DNA from 2 places in the Methylobacterium sp. BI1 genome. Region 1 is predicted to be linked to the other one. Evidence: predicted binding sites of a transcription regulator. Region 1 holds the regulator's gene; the other holds the start of a gene.

Region 1 (6,628 bases):
GAAGCCGAGCTGGTCCGGAGCCAGAACCCGGTAGCCGGAGCGGGTCAGCGCCTGGATCACGGGCTGCCAGTAGCTCGACGGGAAATTGCGCCCGTGCAGCAGCAGGACCGTCCGGCCGTTGGCCTGCCCCGCCGCGGGCACGTCCATGTAGGCCAGCCGCTGGCGCTCGCCGTCGCGCATCCGCTCGAGGAAGAAGACCGGATAGGGGTAGGCGAAGCCCTCCAGGGCGATGCCGAGGGGCGCCGCGTCGTCGGCCGCCGGCTGGGCGGCGACGGGCGCCACGGCCAGCTGGGCGGCCAGCACCAGGGCGGAGAGTTTGAGGAGCGCGTCCATGTGGGTTCCCGGCAACGGCGCGCAGTCTTACGCACGGGGCTGACATAGCGCAGGTTCCGACCGTGCGTCGCGCGATCCCGGTGACAAACAACACCCCGCGTTTCCCCGGCCCTTGCGATTTCCGGCGCCGCGTCCCAGGGCTCGGCCATGACCACCGACGTGCCCGGCCAGGATCCGCGCGGCCGACCGTCCTGCCAGGACAGGACGACATCCCAGGACAAGGCTGGCCAGGACAAGGCTGCCCAGGACAGGCCTGCCCAGGACACGCCTGCCCAGGACACGCCTGCCCAGGACACGCCTGCCCAGGACACGCCTGCACAGGACACGCCTGCACAGGACACGCTTGCACAGGACGAGGCTGGCCAGGGCGCGGCCGTATCCCGGGGCCGGGATACGGCCGAGAGCCGGGATCGCCCAACCTCGCCCGAGCCCGGACTGGACGGCATTCCGGTGCGCGAGCGCATGCTGGCGCTGCTCGCGATCGGCCTCGCCATGACCATGGCGGTGCTCGACGGGGCCATCGTCAACGTCGCCCTGCCGGTGATGGCCAAGGATCTCGGGGTCGCGCCCTCCGCGGCGATCTTCGTGACCAACAGCTTCCAGATCGCCGTGACGGCCGCCCTGCTGCCCCTGGCCGCCCTGGGCGACATCCTGGGCTATCGCCGGATCTACCTCGCCGGCCTCGCCGTGTTCACGGCCGCCTCCGTCGCCTGCGCCTTCGCCCCCAGCTTCGAAGCCCTGGTGGCCGCCCGGATCGCGCAGGGGCTCGGGGCCGCCGGCATCATGAGCGTGAACACCGCCCTGGTGCGCTTCATCTACCCGCAGCGGATGATCGGCCGCGGGGTCGGCAACATCGCCCTGGTGGTGGCCATGGCCTCCGCCGCCGGTCCGACGGTGGCGGCCGCCATCCTGTCGGTGGCGACCTGGCCCTGGCTGTTCCTCGTCAACCTGCCGGTGGGGCTGATCGCCCTGACGGTGGGGGCCAGCACCCTCCCGGTGACGCCGCGGAACGGCGGGCGCTTCGACATCCGCAGCGCCCTCCTCAACGCCGTGACCTTCGGGCTGCTCATCATCGGGGTCGACGGCCTCGGCGACCCGGCGACCCGCGGCGTGGCGCTGGCCGAGATCGGGGCGGCCCTGGCGATCGGCGCGGTGTTCGTCTGGACCCAGACCCGGCTGGCGCGCCCGCTCCTGCCCGTGGATCTCCTGCGGATCCCCGCCTTCGCCCTGTCGATGGCGAGCTCCGTCGCCTCCTTCGCGGCCCAGATGATGGCCTACGTCGCCCTGCCCTTCTACTTCCAGGACGTGCTGCATCTCTCCGAGACCCAGACCGGCTTCCTGATGACGCCCTGGCCCCTGGCCATCGCCCTGATGGCCCCGATCTCGGGGCGCCTCGCCGACCGCTACGCCCCGGGCCTTCTCGGCGGCCTCGGCCTCGCCCTGATGGCCACCGGCCTGACGGCGACGGCGCTGCTCCCGGCGGGCGCGTCGCATCCCGACATCGCCTGGCGCCTGACCCTGTGCGGCCTCGGCTTCGGGTTGTTCCAGTCGCCCAACAACAAGGTCATCATCACCAGCGCCCCGCGGGACCGCAGCGGCGGGGCGAGCGGGATGCAATCCACCGCCCGCCTCACCGGGCAATCCTTCGGCGCGGCCCTGGTGGCGGTGATCTTCGGCCTGCACCAGGGCGGCCCGCCGTCCGGGCCGGTGACCGCGACCCTGTGGTGCGCCGTCGGGCTGGCGAGCCTCGGGGCGGTGACCAGCGTCCTGCGGCGCCAGCCCCGCGCCTGACGCATCCCCCGCGATCGCACCAGCGGCCGACCTGCGCGTTGACCCGGGCACCGCCTCACCGAAGGACGATCCCATGAACCTCGACCTGACCGGCAAGCGCGCCCTCGTCAGCGGCTCCACCAGCGGCATCGGCTACGCCATCGCCAAGGCCCTGGGCGAGCTCGGGGCCAACGTGGCGATCAACGGGCGGACGCAGGACCGCGTCCGCGACGCCGTCGAGCGCCTGAAGCGCGAGACCGGCCATGCCGGCTTCATCGGGGCGCCCGGCGACGTCGCCAGCCCGGACGGGGCGGCCCGCGTGGTCTCCGGCCTGCCGGACATCGACATCCTGGTGAACAACACCGGCATCTTCGAGCCGAAGCCGTTCTTCGAGATCCCCGACGAGGACTGGCACCGGTTCTTCGACACCAACGTGATGAGCGGCGTGCGCCTGGCGCGGGCCTACACCCCCGGCATGGTCGAGCGCGGCTGGGGCCGGGTGGTCTTCATCTCCAGCGAGTCCGGCGTGAACATCCCGGTGGAAATGGTCCATTACGGGATGACGAAGACCGCCCAGCTCGCCGTCGCCCGGGGGCTCGCCGAGACCGTGTCGGGCAGCGGCGTCACCGTGAACAGCGTGCTGCCGGGGCCGACCCTGTCGGAGGGGGTCGCCGACTTCATGAAGAGCATGGCGCAGGGGCAGGACGGCGGAGCCGGGGGCGCGGTCGACCTCGACGCCGCCGGCCGGGCCTTCGTGGCCGAGCACCGCCCGACCTCGCTGATCGGCCGCCTCGCCACCGTCGAGGAGGTGGCCAGCATGGTCGCCTACATCTGCAGCCCGGCCGCCAGCGCCACCAGCGGGGCGGCCCTGCGCGTCGATGGCGGCGTGGTGCGCAGCATCGTCTGAGGGCGCGCCGTCCGGGCGGGCGACGGCCGGCGCGGTAAGGATTTCGTAACCTCCCCCGCCGACCCTGGCCCGAACGGACGGGAGGGCGGTCGATGGGGGATTATGCGCTGGAAGGTCCGCGCTGGGGCACGGGCGCGGCGGGCACGGGCGGCGGTACCGTCACCTGGGCCGTCGACAGCACGATTCCCACGGGCTTCGTCAGCCTCATCCAGGCGGCCTTCGCCACCTGGGCGGCCGCCGCCAACATCGCGTTCCAGCAGGTGGCCGCCACGGCCAGCGCCCAGATCGACTTCACCCTCGGGGGGATCGACGGGCTCGGCAACACCCTGGGCTACGCCAACTATTCCTATAGCGGCCAGCGCATGCAGTCGGTGGCGGTGACCTTCGACAGCGGCGAGGGCTGGCACGCCGTCTCCGGCGGGCGCGTGGTCAGCACCCAGAACGTCGACCTCTCCCTGGTGGCGCTGCACGAGATCGGCCACGCCCTCGGCCTCGATCACTACAACACCAAGCCCGAGGTGATGAACGCCATCCTCAACACCGGCATCAAGACCCTCGCGGCCGGCGACATCGCGGGGATCCAGGCCCTGTACGGCGCGCCCCCCGCCCCGTCCGCGCCGGTGGTCGCCGCGGCGGCCGTACCGGCAGCGCCCGTCGTGCAGGCCGACGCCACGGCGGTCTACCGGTTCTACGACACCCACACGGGGGATCACTTCTACACCACGAACACGGCCGAGAAGCTGCAGATCGAGAAGACGCTGCCGTGGTTCACCTACGAGGGCACCCCCTGGGCGGCCCCGGCCAAGGGCGCCGACACCGTGGACGTGTTCCGGTTCTTCGACACGGCCTCGAACGCCCACTTCTTCACGACGAGCGTCGCCGAGCGGGACCAGGTCCTGAAGACCGCGCCGACCTACAAGTACGAGGGCGTGGCCTTCGAGGCCTACGCGGATGCGGGCGCCCCCGGCGGCCTGACCCTGGAGCGCTTCTACAACACCCAGACCGGCCAGCATCACTTCGCCGGCAGTGCCGAGGAGGCCAACGGCATCAACCACGGCGCCGCCGGTCCGGGCTGGGTCGACGAGGGCAAGGCCTTCACCGTCCACGTGCCCACCGACACCATGATCTTCGCGTAAGGCGGCGGGCTCGACGGTTCGCCGCGCCGGCCCACCTCGGGGTCGGCTACTCGGCCTCTGCTTCGAACATCTCGTCGAAGGAGTAGCCCGAGCCGCGCACCGTGCGGATCGGGTCGCTCTGGCGCGGGCGGTTCAGGGCCTTGCGCAGGCGCCCGACATGGACGTCGACGGTGCGCTCGTCGATGTAGACGTCGTGGCCCCAGACGCCGTCGAGGAGCTGCTCGCGGGAGAACACCCGGCCGGGGCTCTGCATCAGGAACTCGAGGAGCTTGAACTCGGTCGGCCCGAGATGGATCTCGCGGCCCTCCCGGCGGATGCGGTGGCTGACCCGGTCGAGCTCGATGTCGCCGGCCACCAGCAGGTTGGCGACGTGGGCGGGCTTGGCCCGGCGCAGCAGGGCGCGGACCCGGGCGAGGAGCTCGGGCACCGAGAACGGCTTGACGATGTAGTCGTCCGCCCCCGTGCCGAGGCCGCGGATGCGGTCGCCCTCCTCGCCCCGCGCCGTGAGCATGATCACCGGCAGCCGCTCGGTCTCGCGCCGGGCGCGGATGCGGCGGCAGAGCTCGATCCCCGACAGGGCCGGCAGCATCCAGTCGAGCAGGACGAGGTCGGGCACCTGTTCCTGCAGGCGCAGGTCCGCCTCGTCGCCGCGGGCGGCCGAGTCGACGACGAACCCCTCGGCCTCGAGGTTGTAGCGGAGGAGGAGGGTCAGGGCCTCCTCGTCCTCGACGATCAGGATACGCGTACTCATCGTGCGCTTTCGATCAGTCCGGCACGGGGTCAGGCCGCGCCGGGCATGTCCACGGTGGCGTAGTTGGAGGCGTCGTTCTTCGGGCGCTCGCGCTCGGCCAGGAGGTTCTCGCCGGTGACGAGGTAGTGGATCGTCTCGGCGATGTTGGTGGTGTGGTCGCCGATGCGCTCGATGTTCTTGGCCACGAACAGGAGGTGCGTGCAGAACGAGATGTTGCGCGGATCCTCCATCATGTAGGTCAGGAGCTCGCGGAACAGGGAATTGTAGAGGGCGTCGATGGCGTCGTCGCGCTCCCAGACGTCGAGGGCCGCCTTGGTGTCGCGGCTGGCATAGGCGTCGAGCACGTCCTTAAGCTGCTCCTGCACCAGGTCGCTCATGTGCTGGACGCCGATGACGATCTTCTGCGGCTGGATCTGGTCGGCGATCGCCACGACGCGCTTGGCGACGTTCTTGGCGAGGTCGCCGATGCGCTCCAGATCGTTCGAGACGCGGATCGCCGTCACGGTCTCGCGCAGGTCGATCGCCAGGGGCTGGCGCCGGGCGATGAGCAGGATCGCCCGCTCCTCGATCTCGCGCTGGAGGGTGTCGAGGCGGGCGTCGGCGGCGATCACGGCCTGGGCCAGGGCCGAGTCCCGGCGCACCAGGGCCTCGCCGGCCTCGGTCATCATCTTCTCGGCGATGCCGCCCATCTCGGAGATCGAGCGGCGCAGGTCCTCGAGGTCCGTGTCGTAGGATTTGACGATGTGGTCGGGCATGGGTCTCGCTCCTCGATCGGGCCCGACTGTCCGGGGCCCGCCCTGGCGGTGATGGGGGGCGCGGGCCGGGATCGGCCGACGGAGGATCAGCCGAAGCGGCCAGTGATGTAGTCCTGCGTCTGGCGCTTCTCCGGATTCATGAAGATGCGCGTCGTGGGGCCGAATTCCACCAGCTCGCCGAGATACATGAACGCGGTGAACTGCGAGATGCGGGCCGCCTGCTGCATGTTGTGCGTGACGATGACGATGGTGAATTCTGAACGCAGCTGCTCGATCAGCTCCTCGATGCGGCCGGTGGAGATCGGGTCGAGGGCCGAGGTCGGCTCGTCGAACAGGATCACCTCGGGGCGCTGGGCCACCGTGCGGGCGATGCAGAGGCGCTGCTGCTGGCCGCCCGAGAGACCCATGCCGGACTGCTTGAGCTTGTCCTTCACCTCGTCCCAGAGGGCGGCCTTGCGCAGGGATTCCTCGACGCGCATGTCGAGGTCGGCCTTGGGCAGCTTCTCGTAGAGGCGCAGGCCGAAGGCGACGTTGTCGTAGATCGACATCGGGAACGGGGTCGGCTTCTGGAACACCATGCCGATGCGCGAGCGCAGCTCGTTGAGGTCGACCTTGGAATCCAGCACGTTCTGGCCGTCGAGGAGGATCTCCCCTTCCGCGCGCTGGTCCGGATACAGGCTGTAGATCCGGTTGAAGGTGCGCAGCAGGGTGGACTTCCCGCAGCCCGACGGTCCGATCAGCGCCGTGACCTGGCGGTCGTGGAAGTTGAGGTTGACCGACTTCAGGCCGTGGAAGCTGCCGTAGTAGAAGTTCAGGTCCTTGACGGCGATGCGGACCGGTGAGGACTCGTCAGCCTTGTGGCGTCCGGTGAGCTGCGCGGACGTGATCCCGGGGGCGGCGTTCATCGGTTCAAGATCCTATCGGTCGAAAGAGCGGGGACAGGCGGCGCGCCGGTGGTCAGCGCGACCGCTCGGTC
Region 2 (6,628 bases), 820 kb from region 1:
GCCGGCGGCTGCCGTGGTGTTCGAGCCGTTGGAATCGAGCATGATCGAGACGCGAAAGGGGCCGAAGAAGCGCTTCTTCACCGCCTCGAACACCGCCTCGCCGGCCGCCATGCTGCCGCCGCCTACGAAGATCGCCGTCGACTTTTTCTCGGAGCCGCCGCGGGTGTAGATCGTACCGTCGACGAGGGCGCCGACATTGTCCGGGGTGACGTTGCCGTAGCCGGTGATGTGATCCGCGCCGCCATCGTAACCGACGACCACGTCGAACACGCTCGGGACGGCGTCGGTGTCGAATTGGAACAGCAGTTTCTTCATTGTCTCTGGATCCCTGTCGGTCCCGCGCTCGGCGCGGCTGGCGTTTGTTGTTCGATCTGGTCGATCGCCGCGGCGATCACGATGCGCGGCGGTGTGGATGGGGCGCGCGGACCCGCGTCACACCACGTTCTGCGGCTTGCCGGCGACGAAGGCCTCGACATTGTCGACGAGCTGATCGGCGAGGATCTGCATCGCCTCCTTGCTGGCCCAGGCCACGTGCGGCGTGACGATGAGGTTCGGCAGGTCGAGCTCGCAGAGAATGTTGCCGTTCTTCGGCGGCTCGGTCATCACCACATCGAAGCCGGCGCCGCCGATGGTACCGGCCTTGAGGGCTTCGGCCAGGGCCTCCTCGTCCACGAGGCCGCCGCGGGCGGTGTTGATGAGGAGCGCATGCTTCTTCATCTTTGCGAGCTGTTCGCGGCCGATCATGTTGCGGGTCTCGGGCGTCAAGGGCGCGTGCAGCGTGATGACGTCGGACTCGGTGAGGATCGTCTCGAAGTCGACGAGACCCTCCTGGGGGAAGACGTCGTAGGCGATGACCTTCATGCCCAAGGCTTCCGCGCGCTTGGCGATCGACTTACCCAGGGCCCCGTAGCCGACGATGCCGAGGGTGGAGCCGGCGATGTCGTGGATCGGGTAGTCGAAGTAGCAGAACTGGGTCGACTTCGCCCAATCGCCCCGGCGCACGGAGTTGGCATAGGGAACGATCGCCCGGCGCAAAGCGAACATCAGGCCGATCACGTGCTCGGGCACGGTGTTGAAGGCGTAGTTGCGGATGTTGACGACGGTGATGCCCTGGGTCTTGGCGGCCTCCTTGTCGACCACGTCGGTGCCGGTGGCGGCCACCGCGATCAGCTTCAGGTCGGGCAGTTGCTTCAGGGTGTCGGCCCGCATCGGGACCTTGTTGATCAGCGCGATCTCGGCACCCTGCAAGCGCTCGACGATCTCCTCCGGCGTCCAGGTCGACTCGTACTCGACATATTCGTGCGGAAAGCTGAATTCACGGACCTTGGCGTCCAGGGACTCGCGGTCGAGGAACACGATCTTCTTCGTCATGGAATCCTCTGGCCGAACCGGCCACGTCACGAATGGACATGCCGCGGATCGGGCACGTCACAGATAAAATGCGTCAGGTGTGCCGGAGCGGGGTCGTCCGCTCCGGCACGGTCGATCAGGCCTTTGCGAGCGGGTTCTCGCGCAGGTAGCTCGACGCGGCGGCGACGCCCGAGCCGGGCTGCACCTTCACCCCATGGTCGAGCATCGCCATCTCGGCGCCCGCGATGGCGCCCAGGAGCGACAGCTCGTTCATGTCACCGACGTGGCCGATGCGGAACACCTTGCCGGCGACCTGGCTCAGACCGGCACCCAGCGCCAGGTTGTAGCGCACGTAGGCGTGCTTGATGATCGCCGCGGCGTCGACGCCCTCCGGCACGAGGATCGCCGTGACGGTGTCGGAGTTCCACTTGGGCTCCTTGGCGCAGGTCTTCAGGCCCCAGGCCGCCACGGCCTGGCGGGTTGCCTCGCCGAGCACGTGGTGGCGGTGATAGACGTTCTCGAGACCTTCCTCGTTGAGGCAGGCGAGCGCCTCGCGCAGGCCGTAGAGCAGCGGCAGCGGCGGGGTGTAGGGGAAGTAGCCGGCCGGGTTCTGCTTCTGGTGGTCGGCCCAGTCGAAGTAGACGTGCGCCAGGCGGTCGTTCTGGCCCGACGAGGTCTCGGCGGCCTTAAGTGCCTTCTGGCTGACGCAGATCACGCCGAGGCCGGCGGGGAGCATCAGGCCCTTCTGAGAGCCGGCGATCGCGCAATCGACCTTCCACTCGTCCATCTTGAACGGCAGCGACCCGATCGAGGAGACGCCGTCCACGAAGAGAAGGGCCGGGTGGCCGGCGGCGTCGATGGCCTTGCGCACGGCGCCGACATCGCTGGTGACGCCGGTGGCGGTCTCGTTGTGGACCACCATGACGGCCTTGATCTCATGGTTCTTGTCGGCGCGCAGGGCCTCGCCGATCCGCTCCGGGTTCGCACCCGTGCCCCACTCCTCGTCCTGGACGATCACTTCGAGGCCGAGGCGCTGGGCCATGTCGATCCAGAGGTGGCTGAACTGGCCGAAGCGGGCGGCCAGCACCTTGTCGCCACGCGACAGGGTGTTCGAGAGCGCCGATTCCCAGATGCCCGTGCCGGAGGCCGGGAACAGGAAGATGGTGCCGTCCTTCGAGCCGTAGACAGCCTTGGTGTCCTCGAAGAGAGGCTTCGTCAGCGCCGGGAAATCCACCGAGCGGTGGTCCTCGGACTGGACCATCATCGCGCGCATCACGCGATCCGGGATGTTCGTCGGGCCCGGGACGAACAGATGGTTCCGGCCGGGACGTCGCGTTGCCGCCATGGTGTTTTCTCCGTTTCTCACGTTAGCGCCCACACGCCCCTGGCGTGCGGCGACAATGATGCGCCGAGGGTTGGGGCGGATCGCACGGAGCGTCCCGGGACGATCCCGAATGCTCCTGGCGACCGCTGGTCAGATGAATCGCGGGACGAAATCGCTCGCGCGCGACGGATGGACAGAGACGAGACCTAAGTCCGTCCGCGCCGAAGGTCTCCCCTCGACGCCCGTCGCCGCGCGCGCCACCGAATACCTCAAGCCTCTTCTCCATGGGCCGGGTCGCGCGACACGCGCTGACCGCTGGGCCGTTTCAGCGTCGTCGTCCCCGGGGACGGCACCCTTAGTTCGCCTCGATGGGCTCCGGTCATGCGTTCTCGAACGCGGCCCGGTGGGGCACCTTGAGCGGGACTATGCCCGGCTTCCTGCCGAAAGGAAAACCCGAAATACTTGGTCTCAAATCAAAATTTTTTTTGTGGAAGAAGAGCTTACGTCGCGGCGCAGAAGGCGCCGGGTCTCGCGGGGCCAACGTCATCAAACTGATACGGGAATCCGGTTTGGCTGCTGACATCGGAGGCTGTCCCGGAGGCGAGCGTGGGCGAAGACACCGAGACGACCCGCGTCCGGACCCTGTTCCTGTCCGACATGCATTTGGGCACCAAGGGCTGCCAGGCCGATCTGCTGCTCGAATTCCTGCGCGATTACGATGCGGACGAGATCTACCTCGTCGGCGACATCGTCGATGGCTGGCAACTCAAGTCGGGCTGGTACTGGCCGCAAAGCCACAACGACGTCGTGCAGAAGCTCATGCGCAAGGTGCGTAAGGGTTCGACGCTTGTCTATGTGCCGGGCAACCATGACGAGTTCCTGCGCGACTATATCGGCATGACCTTCGGTGGGATCGAGATCGCCGACCAGCGCGTGCACGAGGCCGCCGACGGCAAGCGCTACCTCGTCATTCACGGCGACCAGTTCGACATGGTGGTCCGGCATGCCAAGTGGCTGGCTTTCCTGGGAGACGGCGCCTACACCTTCGCCCTCTTCGTGAACACCTACGTCAACACGGCTCGCCGCCGACTCGGCCTCGCCTATTGGTCGCTCTCGGCCTGGGCCAAGCTCAAAGTGAAGAACGCCGTCAACTTCATCGGCAAGTTCGAAGAGCTGCTGAGCGCCGAGGCCAAGCGCGTCGGGGCCGACGGGGTAATCTGCGGCCACATCCACCATGCGGCCAACCGGCAGATCAACGGCCTGAGCTACCTGAACACTGGCGACTGGGTGGAATCCTGCACCGCCATCGTCGAGCACTACGACGGCACCATGGAGGTGTTGCATTATCCAAGCCTGCTGCGGGCCCGCACCGCGCGCGCCGATCTCGTCGGCCGCCCACGGCCCGATGGAGCCCGGGCGGTCGCGTGAGACTTCTCATCGCGACGGATGCCTGGCATCCGCAGGTCAACGGGGTGGTCCGCTCCCTGGAGAACATGGCCGCGGCAGGTGCCGCCTACGGCTTCGACCCAGTGTTCCTGACTCACCAGGACTTCGCGTCCGTTCCCCTGCCGGGCTATCCGGAGATCCGCCTCGCCTACGCCACCAAGCGGCACGTGGCGCGCCTCTGGGACGACCTGCGTCCCACCCACGTCCATATCTCCACGGAAGGGACGGTGGGTTATGCCACGCGGCGCTACTGCCTCGCCCATGGTCGTCCGTTCACCACGAGCTATCACACCCGCTTCCCGGAATACCTGTCCGCCCGGGCCCCCGTGCCGGAAGCCTGGAGCTACGCCTGGCTGCGCCGTTTCCACGGTGCGGCCAACGGCACGATGGTCTCGACCCCCTCCCTGGAGCGCGACCTCGACGCGCGCGGCTTCACCAACCTGATGCGCTGGACGCGGGGCGTCGACACCCAGCTGTTCCGACCCTGCGCACCGAGCGCGCCGGAGCCGGTGGAATTCGCCGGCCTGCCGCGGCCGATCTTCCTCTCCGTCGGACGGCTCGCCGTGGAGAAGAACCTCGCGGCGTTCCTGCGCCTCGACCTGCCCGGCACCAAGGTCATCGTCGGGGACGGCCCGGACCGGGGCCGCCTCGCGGGCATTGCACCGGAGGCCCGGTTCCTCGGCACCCGCACGGGCGCCGCCCTCGCCGCCCTCTATGCAGCCGCCGACGTCTTCGTCTTTCCGAGCCTGACCGACACCTTCGGGATCGTGCTTCTCGAAGCCCTCGCCTGCGGCGTTCCGGTGGCCGCCTATCCGGTTACCGGCCCCCTCGACGTCATCGGCCGCACCGGTGCCGGCGTGCTCGATCGAGACCTGCGTTCCGCCGCCCTCGCCACCCTCGCGATTTCGCGGGAACGCTGCCGCCGAGAAGCCCTGCGCTACACCTGGGCCGAGAGCGCGCGCCAGTTCTACGACAACATCGCCCGCGCCCATGGCAGCACGCCCGCGCGCCTCCGGGCCGCGGCTTCGACGTCGCAAGGCATCGTGGAACTCGGCTGATGCGTGGACCCGTCTAGCCACCCACGCTAGGGGAAACGGATCCGCCCCCTGCCCCGGACCCTGCCCGATGCCGCCCTTCGACCCATGCTTGGCGGAGACCTACCCAGTCGTGATCGGCTGCGACGAGGTCGGGCGCGGCGCCCTCTGCGGCCCGGTGATCGTCGCAGCGGTATGGTTCGCGCCGGCCGCGTTTCCGCCCGAGATCCTGGCGCGCCTCGATGACAGCAAGCGTCTGAAGGCGGCGGAGCGCGAGGCGCTGACGCCGTTGATCCGGGCCCGGGCCCGCGTCGCGGTGGCAGCCGGGTCGCGCGCCCTGGTCGACCGGATCAACGTACGCGCCGCCACCCTCGACGCCATGCGGCGCGCGGTCCTCGCGCTCCACCTCGACGCGCCGGTCTGGGTCGACGGCCGCGATACGGTTCCGGGCCTGACCCTCCCGGGCCACGCCGTGGTGGGGGGCGACCGGCTGGTGCCGCAGATCGCCGCCGCCTCCATCGTGGCCAAGACCCTGCGCGATGCCCTGATGCGGCGGCTGGCCGGCCGCTACCCGGATTACGGCTGGGCGAGCAATGTCGGCTACGGCACGCGCCTCCACCTCGCCGGCCTCGCACGCCGCGGCCGCTCACCCCATCACCGCCTCAGCTTCACGCGCGCCTACGATGTCAGAACAGGCTCAACTGGTCCGTCGGCACCCTGAACAGCTCGGTGCGCAGGCGCCGTCGGACTTCGGGATAGCCGAGGCGCAGCCGGGCCAGTCGCATGCGCTGGCAGATCAGGTCGGCATAGGCGCCGGTACCGGTCATTCGCGTGCCGAAGCTCGCATCATAGGCTTTTCCGCCCCGCGCAGCGCGGACCAGCGACATGACGTGGCGCTGGCGACCGGGGTAGTGCTCGGCGAACCAGTCGTTCACGAGGTCATCGAGCTCGAGCGGCAGGCGCAGGAGAACGTGGCTCGCCTCCACCGCGCCGCGTTCGCGCGCCTCGGCGAGGATCGCCTCAAGCTCGTGGTCGTTTAGCGAAGGAATGACCGGCGCGGCGATGACCATCACGGGAATGCCAGCCGCGCTCAGGCGGCCGATCGCATCCAGGCGTTTCTGCGGATGCGGCGCGCGCGGCTCCAGCCTGCGTGCCAGGATAGGATCGAGGGTGGTCACCGAGATGGCCACCTTCACGAGGCCGTCCCGCGCGAGATCGGTTAGGAGATCGAGGTCGCGCACGACGAGGTTCGACTTCGTCACGATTCCGACGGGGTGGCGGAAGCGCGCCAGGACTTCCAGCACCGCGCGGGTGACGCGATGTTCCCGCTCGATCGGCTGGTAGGGGTCCGTGGCGGTACCGAGGGCGATGGTGGCCGGACTGTAGCCGGGAGCCGACAGTTCCCGCTGAAGCAGGGCGCCGGCATCGACCTTTCGAAACAGCTTGGTCTCGAAATCGAGTCCCGGCGAAAGGC

Evidence for each region. Region 1 encodes PhoB, which activates phosphate uptake and scavenging genes when phosphate is short. Its sites were predicted from a motif close to TGTCATNNANCTGTCAT; they were not measured.
Region 2: a site for PhoB is predicted at 3,216-3,232, ahead of AC1MGR_RS19595 (UDP-2,3-diacylglucosamine diphosphatase). Genes of this name have one in related genera too.

The regions. Positions count from the first base shown of each region.
Region 1 is NZ_CM155267.1:4,963,992-4,970,619, forward strand. Features, by position in the region: gene AC1MGR_RS23535 (alpha/beta fold hydrolase) at 1-333, opposite strand, end outside; gene AC1MGR_RS23540 (MFS transporter) at 796-2,124, shown strand; gene AC1MGR_RS23545 (SDR family oxidoreductase) at 2,198-3,010, shown strand; gene AC1MGR_RS23550 (matrixin family metalloprotease) at 3,103-4,146, shown strand; gene phoB (phosphate regulon transcriptional regulator PhoB) at 4,193-4,897, opposite strand; gene phoU (phosphate signaling complex protein PhoU) at 4,927-5,652, opposite strand; gene pstB (phosphate ABC transporter ATP-binding protein PstB) at 5,739-6,557, opposite strand; gene pstA (phosphate ABC transporter permease PstA) at 6,610-6,628, opposite strand, start outside.
Region 2 is NZ_CM155267.1:4,142,079-4,148,706, forward strand. Features, by position in the region: gene AC1MGR_RS19580 (NADP-dependent methylenetetrahydromethanopterin/methylenetetrahydrofolate dehydrogenase) at 1-315, opposite strand, end outside; gene AC1MGR_RS19585 (D-2-hydroxyacid dehydrogenase) at 433-1,371, opposite strand; gene AC1MGR_RS19590 (aminotransferase class V-fold PLP-dependent enzyme) at 1,487-2,695, opposite strand; gene AC1MGR_RS19595 (UDP-2,3-diacylglucosamine diphosphatase) at 3,281-4,102, shown strand; gene AC1MGR_RS19600 (glycosyltransferase family 4 protein) at 4,099-5,178, shown strand; gene AC1MGR_RS19605 (ribonuclease HII) at 5,246-5,875, shown strand; gene AC1MGR_RS19610 (PA0069 family radical SAM protein) at 5,841-6,628, opposite strand, start outside.